One region of the Streptomyces sp. JK94 genome, then DNA from elsewhere that is predicted to be linked to it. Evidence: riboswitches for the same ligand, from Rfam matches in the RefSeq annotation. Region 1 holds a riboswitch; the other holds the start of a gene.

What was found. A riboswitch is a leader RNA that binds a small molecule or an ion and turns the genes downstream of it on or off. The one in region 1 is predicted to bind thiamine pyrophosphate.
Region 2: it holds a riboswitch for thiamine pyrophosphate, as region 1 does, so the genes downstream of both, thiO (glycine oxidase ThiO) here and ACVV2G_RS19675 (thiamine ABC transporter substrate-binding protein) in region 1, are expected to answer to the same signal.

The regions. Positions count from the first base shown of each region.
Region 1 covers NZ_JBSICH010000020.1:106,669-112,636, forward strand. The annotation lists gene ACVV2G_RS19665 (ABC transporter ATP-binding protein) at 1-818, opposite strand, end outside; gene ACVV2G_RS19670 (ABC transporter permease) at 821-2,422, opposite strand; gene ACVV2G_RS19675 (thiamine ABC transporter substrate-binding protein) at 2,479-3,564, opposite strand; TPP riboswitch at 3,644-3,750, opposite strand; gene rlmN (dual-specificity RNA methyltransferase RlmN) at 3,805-4,911, opposite strand; gene ACVV2G_RS19685 (phosphatidate cytidylyltransferase) at 5,222-5,968, opposite strand, start outside.
Region 2 covers NZ_JBSICH010000001.1:463,137-469,104, forward strand. The annotation lists gene pknB (Stk1 family PASTA domain-containing Ser/Thr kinase) at 1-901, opposite strand, end outside; gene ACVV2G_RS02200 (thiazole synthase) at 1,100-1,897, opposite strand; gene thiS (sulfur carrier protein ThiS) at 1,900-2,100, opposite strand; gene thiO (glycine oxidase ThiO) at 2,097-3,359, opposite strand; TPP riboswitch at 3,357-3,468, opposite strand; gene ACVV2G_RS02215 (avidin-fold protein) at 3,521-3,871, shown strand; gene ACVV2G_RS02220 (NAD(P)/FAD-dependent oxidoreductase) at 3,961-5,175, shown strand; gene ACVV2G_RS02225 (Rv2175c family DNA-binding protein) at 5,262-5,627, shown strand.

The DNA.
Region 1 (5,968 bases):
GCGGGCCGGACGAGCAGGTCCCGCGTCCCCTGCGGGGCGTCCTCGGCGACCGGCACCTTGCCCCACGGCGTGTGCGCCGCCTGCCCGGTGACGGTGGCGCCGACCACGTTGTCGAAGCCGAGGAAACGGGCCACGAACGCGTCCGCCGGCCGCTGCCACACCTCGAGCGGCGTCCCCGACTGGGCGATCCGCCCGTCCCGCATCACCACGACCCGGTCGGCGAGCGCGAAGGCCTCGCCCTGGTCGTGCGTCACGGCGAGCACGGTGGTGCCCAACCGGCCGAACAGCTCCCGCAGTTCCACCACCAGGCGCTCCCGCAACGAGCGGTCGAGCTGGCCGAGCGGCTCGTCCAGCATCAGCAGCCGGGGGCTCGGCGCGAGCGCGCGGGCCAGCGCCACCCGCTGCTGCTCGCCTCCGGACAGCGCGGCGACGGACCGGCGGGCGGCACCCGGCAGCCCGACCAGCTCCAGCAACTCGCCCACCCGTTCCCGCTGTTCGGCCCGGGAGGCGCCGCGCATCCGGGGTCCGAAGGCGATGTTCCCGGCCACGTCCCGCTGCGGGAACAACTGGTGGTCCTGGAACATCAGCCCGACCTCGCGCCGGTGCGCGGGCACCCCGGACTGGTCCCGCCCGTCCAGCATCACCCTCCCGGCGTCGAGCGGCTGGAGCCCGGCGACCACCCGCAGCAGCGTCGACTTGCCGCTCCCACTGGGGCCGAGCACGCACACCACCTCGTGCTCGGACACCTCCAGGTCCACGGCGTCGAGCACGGCCCGTCCGCCGAAGGAGACGGTCGCGCCCGCAAGGCTCAGCAGCATCCCTAGAACTCCCCGCTCCGGTCGGTCCGCAGCCGCTCCAGCACCACCAGGGCCACGGCGCACACCAGCATCAGAATCGTCGAAAGGGCCATGGCCTGGCCGTAGTTCAGGTCCCCGGGCCGTCCCAACAGCCGGGCCACGGCGACCGGCAGCGTCGGGTGGTCGGGCCGCGCGATGAACACGGTCGCGCCGAACTCCCCGAGCGACACCGCGAAGGCGAACCCGGCCGCGACCAGCAGGGCCCGGCGCACCATCGGCAGGTCCACCTCCCGCCACACCCGCCAGGGCGAGGCCCCGAGCACCGCCGCGGCCTCCCGCAGCCGTACGTCCACCGCCCGCAGCACCGGCAGCATCGTGCGTACGACGAAGGGGACGCCGACCAGCGCCTGCGCGAGCGGCACCAGGATCCAGGACGACCTGAGGTCCAGCGGGGGTTCGTCCAGCGCGATCAGGAAGCCGAAGCCGACCGTCACGGCGGACACCCCGAGCGGCAGCATCAGCAGCGCGTCGAAACCGCGCACGAAACGGCCCGCGTCGCGCCGGGTGAGCGCGGCCGCGGCCAGCGCGCCGATCACCACGGCGACGGCGGTGGCGGCGACGGCGTACTGCAGGGAGTTGCCGACCGCCTCGATGGGCGGGACGAGGAAGGTACCGCCGTCCTCGCGGGTCAGTGCCCGGTAGTAGCCGAAGCCGGGCGCGCCCAGCGAGCGCCGCACCAGTACGGCGAGCGGCAGCAGGACGAGCCCGGCGACGGTGACCAGCACCCCGGCCAGCAGCGCCCACTGCCCGGCCCCGCGCGGCCTGCGCGCGGTCGCGGCGGCGTCCACCAGCCGCAGGGCCGTCTCCCGCCGCCGTACCGTCCAGGCGTGCACGGCGAGGACGGCGGCGACCGCCGCGAACTGGATGATCGTCAGTACGGCGGCCGTGGACAGGTCGAAGAGCTGCGAGGTCTGCCGGTAGATCTCCACCTCCAGGGTGGAGAAGGTGGGCCCGCCGAGGATCTGGACGACGCCGAAGGAGGTGAAGGTGAACAGGAACACCATCAGCGCGGCGGCGGCCACGGCGGGCGCGAGCGCCGGCAGCGCGACCGTCCGCCAGGCGGTGAGGCGGGACGCGCCGAGCATCCGTGCCGCCTCCTCCTGCCGCGGGTCGAGCTGCGACCACAGACCGCCGACGGTGCGTACGACGACCGCGTAGTTGAAGAAGACGTGCGCGAGCAGGATCGCCCACACGGTGGTGTCCAGCCGCAGGCCCCACAGCTCGTCGAGCAGCCCGCCCCGGCCGACCAGCGCCAGGAACGCCGTGCCGACGACGACCGTCGGCAGCACGAAGGGCACGGTCACCACGGCCCGCAGGAACTGCTTGCCGGGGAAGTCGAGGCGGGCGAAGACGTACGCGCCGGGCAGGGCGATCAGCAGGGTGAGCGCGGTGGAGGCCAGTGCCTGCCAGGTGGTGAACCACAGCACGTGCCGCACGTCGGGCTGCGCGAGCACGTCCACGAGCCGCCCGAACCGCCAGGACCCGTCGATCTCCAGCCCGCGCGCGACGATCGCGGCGACGGGGTAGGCGAAGAAGAGCGCGAAGAACGCGACGGGCACGGTCATCAGGGCGAGTCGCGCCGCGCCCCCGCGCGACGCCCTCGCCCTGCCGGCCGCCTCGCTCACTTCAGTACGAGCGAGGTCCACGACTTGACCCACTGGTCGCGGTGGGCGGCGATCTTCGCCGCGTCCATGGTCTCGGGGTCCTCGGCCTGCGGACCGAACTTCCGGAACGCCTCGGGGATCCGCGCGCCCTCGCGCACCGGGTAGACGAACATGTTCAGCGGCATGTCGTCCTGGAACCGCTTGCTGATGAGGAAGTCCAGGAGCGCCTTGCCGCCCTCCGGGTTCCCGGCGTTGCTCAGCAGACCGGCGTACTCGACCTGGCGGAAGCAGGTGCCCCGGGCCACGCCCGTCGGCGCGGTGGCCGGCTGCGGGTCGGCGTAGATCACCTCGGCGGGCGGGGACGAGGCGTAGGAGACGACGAGCGGACGGTCGCCCTTGGCCTTCCTGCCGCCGGACGAGCCGGAGAACTCCTCGTTGTACGCCTGCTCCCAGCTGTCGACGACCTTGACGCCGTTCGCCTCCAGCTTCTTCCAGTAGTCCTGCCAGCCGTCGTCGCCGTACCTCGCGGCGGTGCCGAGCAGGAAGCCGAGGCCGGGCGAAGAACTGCCCGCGTTCTCGGTGACGAGGAGGTTCCTGTACGCGGGCTCGGTCAGGTCGTCGAAGGAGTCCGGCGGGGTCAGCCCGCGCTCGCTGAAGTACGCCTTGTCGTAGTTCACGCAGACGTCACCGGTGTCGACGGGGGTGACCCGGTGCTCGTCCTGGTCGGCCCGGTACTCGGGGAGGACCAGGTCGGAGCCCTTCGCCTCGTAGGGCTGGAAGATCCCGTTGTCGAGCGCGCGGGAGAGCAGGGTGTTGTCGACACCGAAGAGGACGTCGCCCTGGGGGTTGTCCTTGGTGAGCACGGCCTTGTTGACGGCCTGCCCGGCGTCGCCGTCCTTCAGCACCCTGACCTGGTAGCCGGAACTCTTCTCGAAGGCGGCGACGACCTCCTCGGACGCGGCCCACGAGTCGTGGCTGACGAGGGTGACGGTTCTGGAGTCGCCGGAACCCCCTGCGTCGCCGTCGGACGATCCGCACGCGGTCAGGCCGCCGGCCAGGCCGAGTCCGAGGGCCAGGGCGGTGGCCTTCCTGGTGATGCTCATTGCATTCCTCCTGGGTGACCAGGAGAAGACGCGGCCCCGCCCGGAACCCCTGGCGAGGGTCCCGGGCAGGGCGCAACAGCTCGAGTGGTGACCGATCTCCCTACCCAGAATGACCTGGGCCAGGTTCGGAGGGTCTGCGGCCCGGTGCCGCACTCTCAGCGCTGTGGCGCTCCCCTGTCGGAATATGAAGATGTACTTCCGTGTGAAGTCGCCGTACGACGGTGTACGACGCCGGTCAGGTTACCGCTCGCCGGCGGCGAGCTGACCACACGCCCCGTCGATCTCCTGGCCACGGGTGTCCCGGATCGTCACCGGCACACCGTGCGCCGCGATCGCCTCCACGAACGCCTTCTCGTCCTCGGGCCGCGAGGCGGTCCACTTCGAGCCGGGCGTGGGGTTGAGCGGGATGAGGTTGACGTGCACGGGCCTGCCCTTGAGCAGCCGCCCGAGCCGGTCACCGCGCCAGGCCTGGTCGTTGATGTCCCGGATCAGCGCGTACTCGATCGACAGCCGGCGCCCCGACCGCTCCGCGTACGCGAACCCGGCGTCCAGCACCTCGCGCACCTTCCACCGCGTGTTGACCGGGACGAGGGTGTCGCGCAGCTCGTCGTCCGGCGCGTGCAGGGAGACGGCGAGACGGCACTTGAAGCCCTCGTCGGCGAAACGGTGGATCGCCGGGACGAGGCCGACCGTGGAGACGGTGATGCCGCGCTGGGACAGGCCCAGTCCGTCGGGCTCGGGATCGGTGAGCCGGCGGATGGAGCCGACGACGCGGTTGTAGTTGGCGAGGGGCTCGCCCATGCCCATGAACACGATGTTGCTGAGCCGGGCCGGTCCCCCGGGGACCTCCCCGTCCCTGAGCGCCCGCATCCCGTCCACGATCTGGTGCACGATCTCGGCGGTGGACAGGTTCCGGTCCAGGCCCGCCTGCCCCGTGGCGCAGAACGGGCAGTTCATGCCGCAGCCCGCCTGGGAGCTGATGCACATGGTCACCCGGTCCGGGTAGCGCATGAGGACCGACTCGACGAGCGTCCCGTCGAACAGCTTCCACAGCGTCTTGCGCGTGGTGCCCTGGTCGGTCGACAGATGCCGGACGACCGACATCAGCTCGGGCAGCAGCGCCTCCTGGAGCCCGCGGCGCGAACCGGCCGGGATGTCCGTCCACTGCTCGGGGGCGTGCGCGTACCGCGCGAAGTAGTGCTGCGAGAGCTGCTTGGCACGGAACGGCTTCTCGCCGATCGCGGCGACGGCCTCCTTCCGCTCGGCGGGCGTGAGGTCGGCGAGGTGCCGCGGCGGCTTCTTGACTCCGCGCGGGGCGACGAATGTGAGTTCTCCGGGCTTAGGCATGACTCAACCAGTGTCGCAGATCGTCTCCGGGGCGTTTCACGCCGACGGGAGCGGGACGCGTCTCACGGCGTGATGCCGTCCAGGAGGTTCAGGACGGCCCGGACGAGCCGGCTCCTGCGGCGGTGTGCGGGGGCGCAGTACTGGCGTCTTCTCCAGCGCCGCGGCCGGGTCACCGGCGCTCCGCACCAGTCGCACGTGCGCGTCCTGTTCCGCCGTACCCCGAACATGGTTCCCCCTGCCCCCGGAGACGGCCGGTGCCCGCCGTCCCGGGGGACGGCGGGCACCGGCCGCCGGAAAGACGAGCGGTCCGTCAGCCGGACCCGACGAAGATCACCAGCAGCAGCCACACCACCGGCGCCGTCGGCAGCAGCGAGTCCAGGCGGTCCATGATGCCGCCGTGGCCCGGAAGCAGCGTGCCCATGTCCTTGATGCCGAGGTCCCGCTTGATCATGGACTCGCCGAGGTCGCCCAGCGTGGCGCTGACGGCGACCGCGAGGCCGAGCAGCAGGCCCTGCCACCAGGCGCCGCCGTCGATCAGGAACTGCATGCACAGCGCGCCCGCCACCATCGCGAACGCCACCGCCCCCAGCAGGCCCTCGCGGGTCTTGCCGGGGCTGATGCGCGGGGCGAGCTTGGTCCGGCCGAACCGCCAGCCGACCGCGTAGGCGCCGGTGTCGCTGACGACCGTCAGCAGCAGGAAGACCAGGACACGCCACGCGCCGTCGTCCGCCATCAGCATCATCGCGACGAAGGTGGCCAGGAACGGCACGTAGAACGCCGCGAACAGGCCCGCCGTGACGTCCCTGAGATATCCCTCCGGCGGCTCGGTCATCCGCCACATCAGCACCGCGAGCGCCGTGAGAGCCATGGCGACCCACGCACCCTCGGAACCCCGTACATACCCGGCGACCACCATCGCCGCGCCGCCGATCGCCAGCGGCACGAGGGGCGCCTTGATGCCCTTGCGCTCCTCCAGCCGCTTGGTCAGCTCCCACAGGCCCACCACGACGGCGACCGCGACCACGCCGACGAAGACGGCCTTGACGACGAACAGCGA
Region 2 (5,968 bases), on a different contig from region 1:
CGGCGTTGTCGTGCTCCGTGCCGAGCGCCTGCGGCGGCACCGCGTCCAGCTGGTCCGCGCTCAGCGTCCCCCGCGCCCGGCGGGCCAGGGCGAGCAGCGCCACGGCGTCGTGCGGACGGATCCCGGGGTTGCGCGCGGTCGCCGAGGCGACCAGCTCGTCCAGCTCGTACGCCATCTCCGGCACGGCGGCCGACGGCGGCGGCACGTCCTCGTGGAGGTGCTTGTAGAGCACCTGGGCCGGGGAGTCGCCCTCGTGCGGCTTGCCGCCGGTCAGCATCTCGTACAGCACGACACCGCACGCGTACACGTCGACCCGGGGATCGGCCGTGCCGTGCTCGATCTGCTCGGGCGCCAGGTAGGATACGGTTCCGAGGACGGAACCGGTGGTGCTGGTGACGGTGTCCACGGCCCGGACCAGTCCGAAGTCGGCCACCTTGACCCGGCCGTCGTCCCCTATCAGGACGTTCTCCGGCTTCATGTCCCGGTGCACGAACCCGGCCCGGTGCGCGGCGCCGAGCGCGGCCAGCACCGGCTCCAGGATGTCCAGCGCGGCCCGCGGCCGGAGCGCCCCGCGCTCGCGCAGCACGTCGCGCAGGGTGCAGCCGGCGATGTACTCCATCGCCAGGTAGACGTACGCCCCCTCGGCCCCCTGGTCGAAGACCTGCACGACGTTGGGGTGGTCGAGCCGGGCCACCGACTTCGCCTCGCGGATGAACCGCTCCACGAAGGTGGCGTCGGTCGCGAGCGCCGGGTGCATCACCTTCAGCGCGAGCACGCGGTCCAGGCGGGTGTCCACGGCCCGGTAGACCGTGGCCATCCCGCCGACCGCGATCCGCGCCTCGACGCGGTACCGGCCGTCGAGCACCTGCCCGACGAGGGGGTCCTGAAGGGTCGTGTCCACGCAGGTGAGTGTACGAGCCACCACGGACACCCCGCGTCGTCGTCCGCGAACGGGGGCGGTACTGCAGCGCACCTGTGACGCTTCCCACGCGCGGCGGCCGTCCGCCGCGCGACCCCGTGCGCGGAGCAGCGGGACGGCTCGCGGGTCACCGGGGGGTGGGGCGGCGCGGGGTCACCGGGGAGCGGGGCGCGCGCGGGGTCACCGGAAAGCGGGCCGCTCCGGGTCGAGTGCCGCCAGGCCCTCCGCGGGTGAGGACGCCGACGCGAAGTGCCGCCGCGGAATCCGCCCCGCCAGCCGGGCCAGCCGCCCCGCCTCCACCGCGGAGCGCATCGCGGCGGCCATCAGCACCGGCTCCTGCGCCCGCGTCACCGCCGACGCCAGCATCACCCCCGCGCACCCCAGCTCCATCGCCAGCGCCACGTCCGACGCCGTACCGGCCCCCGCGTCCAGGATCACGGGCACGCGCGCGTGCTCCACGATCAGCTCGAAGTTGTGCGGGTTGCGGATGCCGAGCCCGGACCCGATCGGCGAGCCGAGCGGCATGATCGCGGCGCAGCCGACGTCCTCCAGCTTCCGCGCGAGGACCGGGTCGTCGTTGGTGTACGGCAGTACCGTGAACCCGTCGTCGACCAGCGTCTCCGCCGCGTCCAGCAGCTCGATCGGGTCCGGCAGCAGGGTGCGCTCGTCGGCGATGACCTCCAGCTTGACCAGGTCCGTGCCGAGCGCCTCGCGCGCCAGACGGGCGGTGAGGACGGCCTCCCCGGCGGTGAAGCAGCCCGCCGTGTTGGGCAGCACCCGGATGCCGAGCTTCTCCAGCACCGACAGCACGGACCCGTGCACCGAGGCGTTCACCCGCCGCATCGCGACGGTCGTCAGCTCCGTCCCGGAGGCCACGAGCGCGCGCTCCAGCACGTCGAGGCTGGGCGCCCCGCCCGTGCCCATGATCAGGCGGGACGCGTACGACGTTCCGCCGAGGAGGAAGGGGTCGTCGGCCATGGTCAGCCTCCTTGGACAGCGGTGAGGACCTCGACGCGGTCGCCGTCGGCCAGCACGGTGGCGGACCACCGCGCGCGCGGGACGACGGTTTCGTTCAGGGCGGCGGCGACCCCGGACGGCGCCGCGGTGAGCGCGCCCACCAGGGTGTCCAGGGCGGTTCCGGGAGCCACCTCGCGCGGCTCACCGTTGACGCGGACGTTCATGCGGGCTGCTCCGAGTGTGCGGGGGCGGCGCTGAAACGCCGCGGGGTGAAGGGGCGGGCCTCGGCCGGAAGCTCTCCGGTGGTCAGGACGTGCGCCATGGCGTCGCCGGTCACCGGGGTGAGCAGCACGCCGTTGCGGTAGTGCCCGGTGGCCAGCAGCAACCCCTCCAGCTCGGTCGGGCCGAGCAGCGGGGCGTTGTCCGGGGAGCCCGGCCGCAGTCCCGCCCGGGTCTCCGTCAGGGGCAGCTCGGTGATGCCGGGGACCAGCTCGTGGGCGTCGCGCAGCAGCTCGTAGACGCCGCCCGCGGTCACCGTCGTGTCCCAGCCCAGCTCCTCGCTGGTGGCGCCGACGACCAGCTCGCCGCTCTCCCGCGGCACCAGGTAGAGCGGGTTGCCGCGCACCACGGCCCGCACGGTCCGGTTCAGCAGGGGCCCGTGCGCCACCGGCATCGCCAGCCGCAGCACCTGCCCCTTCACGGGCCGCACCGGCGGCAGCACGTCGTCCGGCACTCCCGCGAGCCGTCCACTCAGGCTGCCCCCGGCCAGTACCACCTGCCCGGCCTGCCACGCCGTGCCGTCGGCCGCGACCACCCCCGTGGCCCGCCCACCGCGCCCGACGGTGAGCCGCTCGGCCCACACCCGGTGGAACACCACGCCCGCGCGTGCGCAGGCGGCCACGAGCGCGCCGGCGAGGCGCCGGGGGTCGACCTGATGGTCGCCGTCCACCCGGAGCCCCCCGCGCACGCCCGGCGCGAGCATCGGCTCCAGACGGCGGCACTCGCGCCCCGACAGCCACTCGGACTCCAGCCCCGAGCGCTGCTGGAGCGCGTGCAGGTCCCTGAGGTGGGCGCGGTCGTCGGCGTCCAGTGCCACGGCGAGGGTGCCGCATCGGCGGTAACCGAGGTCGTGGCCCGTGCAGTCGGCCAGCTCGGCCGCGAAATCCGGATAACGGCTCGCCGAGGCGAGGTTCAGGGCGAGCAGCGTCTGCTCCCCGTAGTGCAGCTCCGTGACGGCGGCCAGCATGCCGGCCGCCACCTGGGCGGCCCCACCGCCCGGCTCGGGGTCCACGAGCGCCGTGACGAGCCCGCGCTGCGCGGCCCGCCACGCCGTGACCAGGCCGATGACCCCACCGCCCACGACCAGGACGTCCGGCGTGCGCGACGCCGCCGGCGAGCCGGGTGCGGTGGATGCGGCGGAGGCCGCCGACGTGGTGGGTGCGGCCGATGCGGCAGCGGTGTCAGGAGTCGATGGTGACGACATGGGCGTCCAGCCCCTCCCTTCGCCGGCATGACCCGGATCAGGTTCGTACGGTCGGAGGCCGCCAGCCTCCCTCTCAGCCCGGTGCGTCCGGGCTCCCGCGAGTGCTTTACGTTGGCCACCCTAGCCCGCAGCGCATCGCACTCGTAAGGGAGCCTCCCACCGTGGCGCGTTCACTCGACGGTCTCGTCCTCTCGCCTGTCGCCGACCAGGCGCCCGGCCAGGTGGGTACGCGCACCCGGTTCGCCTACCACGAGCGGGACGGCGCCGTGTGGGCCGAGTACGAGGGCGGTGACGTGGTCCGCGGCCGTCTGGTGGGCACCCGGGAGGGAGACCGGCTCGACTTTCGGTACGTGCAGCTCAAAACGGACGGCAGCACGTCCTCGGGGCACTGCGTGTCGACCGTCGTCGACCTGCCGGACGGGCGGGTGCGCCTGGACGAGACCTGGGAGTGGGAGTCGCAGCGGGGCAGCGGGACGAGCGTTGTGGAGCAGGTCACTGCGCACGGGCACTGACTGACGGGCCGTCAGCTGTCTAAGGTGATCAGGTGAGCGAGCAGACGCAGGAGCAGACCCGGCCACGCGCGGCGGACACGGCGCGCCGCGTGGTCGTCGTGGGCGCGGGCATGGCGGGCGTGCAGACCGCGGTCGCCCTGCGGGAGCAGGGCTTCACCGGCACCGTGACACTGATCGGCGCGGAACCGCACCAGCCGTACGACCGCCCCCCGCTCTCCAAGGCCGTCCTGCTCGGCACCGCCGAGGGCTCCGCCTTCGACGTCGACTTCGAGGCGCTCGGCATCACCCTGCGCCTGGGCTGCGAAGCCCTGGGCGTGCGTCCCGGCGCACACGCCCTCGACACCTCCGCGGGACCCGTGCCGTACGACGCCCTGGTCCTCGCGACCGGCGCCGAGCCGATCCGGCTCCCCGGCACCGAGGGCGTACCGGGCGTGCACCTGCTGCGCACCCTGGACGACGCCAGACGGCTGCGCCCGGTGCTCGCCCGGCAGCACGACATCGTGGTCGTCGGCGCCGGCTGGATCGGCGCGGAGTTCACCACCGCCGCGCTCGAGGCGGGCTGCGCGGTGACCGTCGTGGAGGCCGCCGGCCGGCCCCTCGCCGGCGCGCTGCCCGCCGAGGTGGCCGCGCCGATGAGCGCCTGGTACGCCGACGCGGGCGCGGTACTGCGCACGCACGCACGCGTGGAGCGCGTCGAGCCCGCCGCACCGGGAGGGCCCGGCCACGTGGTCCTCGACGACGGTTCGCGGCTGCCCGCCGGCGCGGTCGTCGTCGGCATCGGGGCCCGGCCGGCCACCGCGTGGCTCGCCGGCTCGGGGATCGACCTCGGCGCGCACGGCGACGTCCTGGCCGACGACCGCCTGCGCACCTCCGTGCCCGGCGTCCACGCGGTCGGCGACTGCGCGTCCTTCCCCTCCGGCCGCTACGGGCAGCGGCTGATGGTGCACCACTGGGACAACGCCCTCCAGGGCCCGCGCACGGTCGCCGCCGACATCGTCGGAGCCCGCGCCGACGAGGCTCCCGGGGCCTACGATCCGGTGCCGTACTTCTGGTCCGAGCAGTTCGGCCGCTTCGTCCAGTACGCCGGTCACCACACGGCCTCCGACACCACCCTGTGGCGCGGTGACCCCTCGGGGCCCGCCTGGACGGTCTGCTGGCTGCGCGAGGACCGTCTGGTCGCCCTGCTGGCGGTGGGCCGCCCCCGGGACCTGGCGCAGGGCAGACGCCTGATCCAGGCGGGCGCCACGATGAACCCGCGGCTGCTCGCGGACCCGGCGAGGCCCCTGAAAGCGGCGACGGCGTAGTCCCTCCGCGTCCTCCCGCCCCGCCGCGGCCCCGTGCCGGACGGGTCCGGCTTCCGACTGTCGGTGCAAGATGGCAGGCTGGAGGCGTGACCGAGATTGACGCAAAGATCGATGCTCTCGTGCCTGCCTGGCTCACCGTCCCCGACATCGCCGAGATGCTCGGCGTCGAGGTGACCCGCGTGCGCCAGCTGATCAAGGAGGGCCAGCTCATCGCCGTACGCCGCGGCGAGAACCGGGCGCTGCACATCCCGGCGGCCTTCATCGACGAGGACAAGGTGGTCAAGGGCCTGTTCGGGACCCTGACGCTGCTGCGGGACGACGGCTTCACGCCCGAGGAGATGCTGGAGTGGCTCTTCACGCCGGACCCGTCGCTGCCCGGCACCCCCGCGCAGGCGCTGAGCGAGAATCGCGGCACGGAGGTGAAGCGCCGCGCCCAGGCGCTCGCCGTCTGACCTGACACCACGCCCGGCGCACGAACCGCGCGCGGTCCCCCGCACAGGGGGACACACGGCCCGTCCGCCCGGACCGCGGCCCCGCCGCCGCACGCCACCCGGGTGCGCCACGGTCCGTTGCCGCCGCCCCTGCACGCGGGCGGCGGTACGAGCCGGCCACTCGCCAGGTCCGCGGTCCGCGGCGCGCACGGTCGCCGGCGCCGACGGCGCGCCGCCCGGCCGCCGGGACCGCCCCCCCGTCCACCACGCCCTGCCGGGTGCGGCGTGCCCGCAGCCCGTACGCCGGGGCCGCGCTCCGCTCGCCGTCCCGCACCCGCGGGCCGTGGAGCGCCACGGTCCGC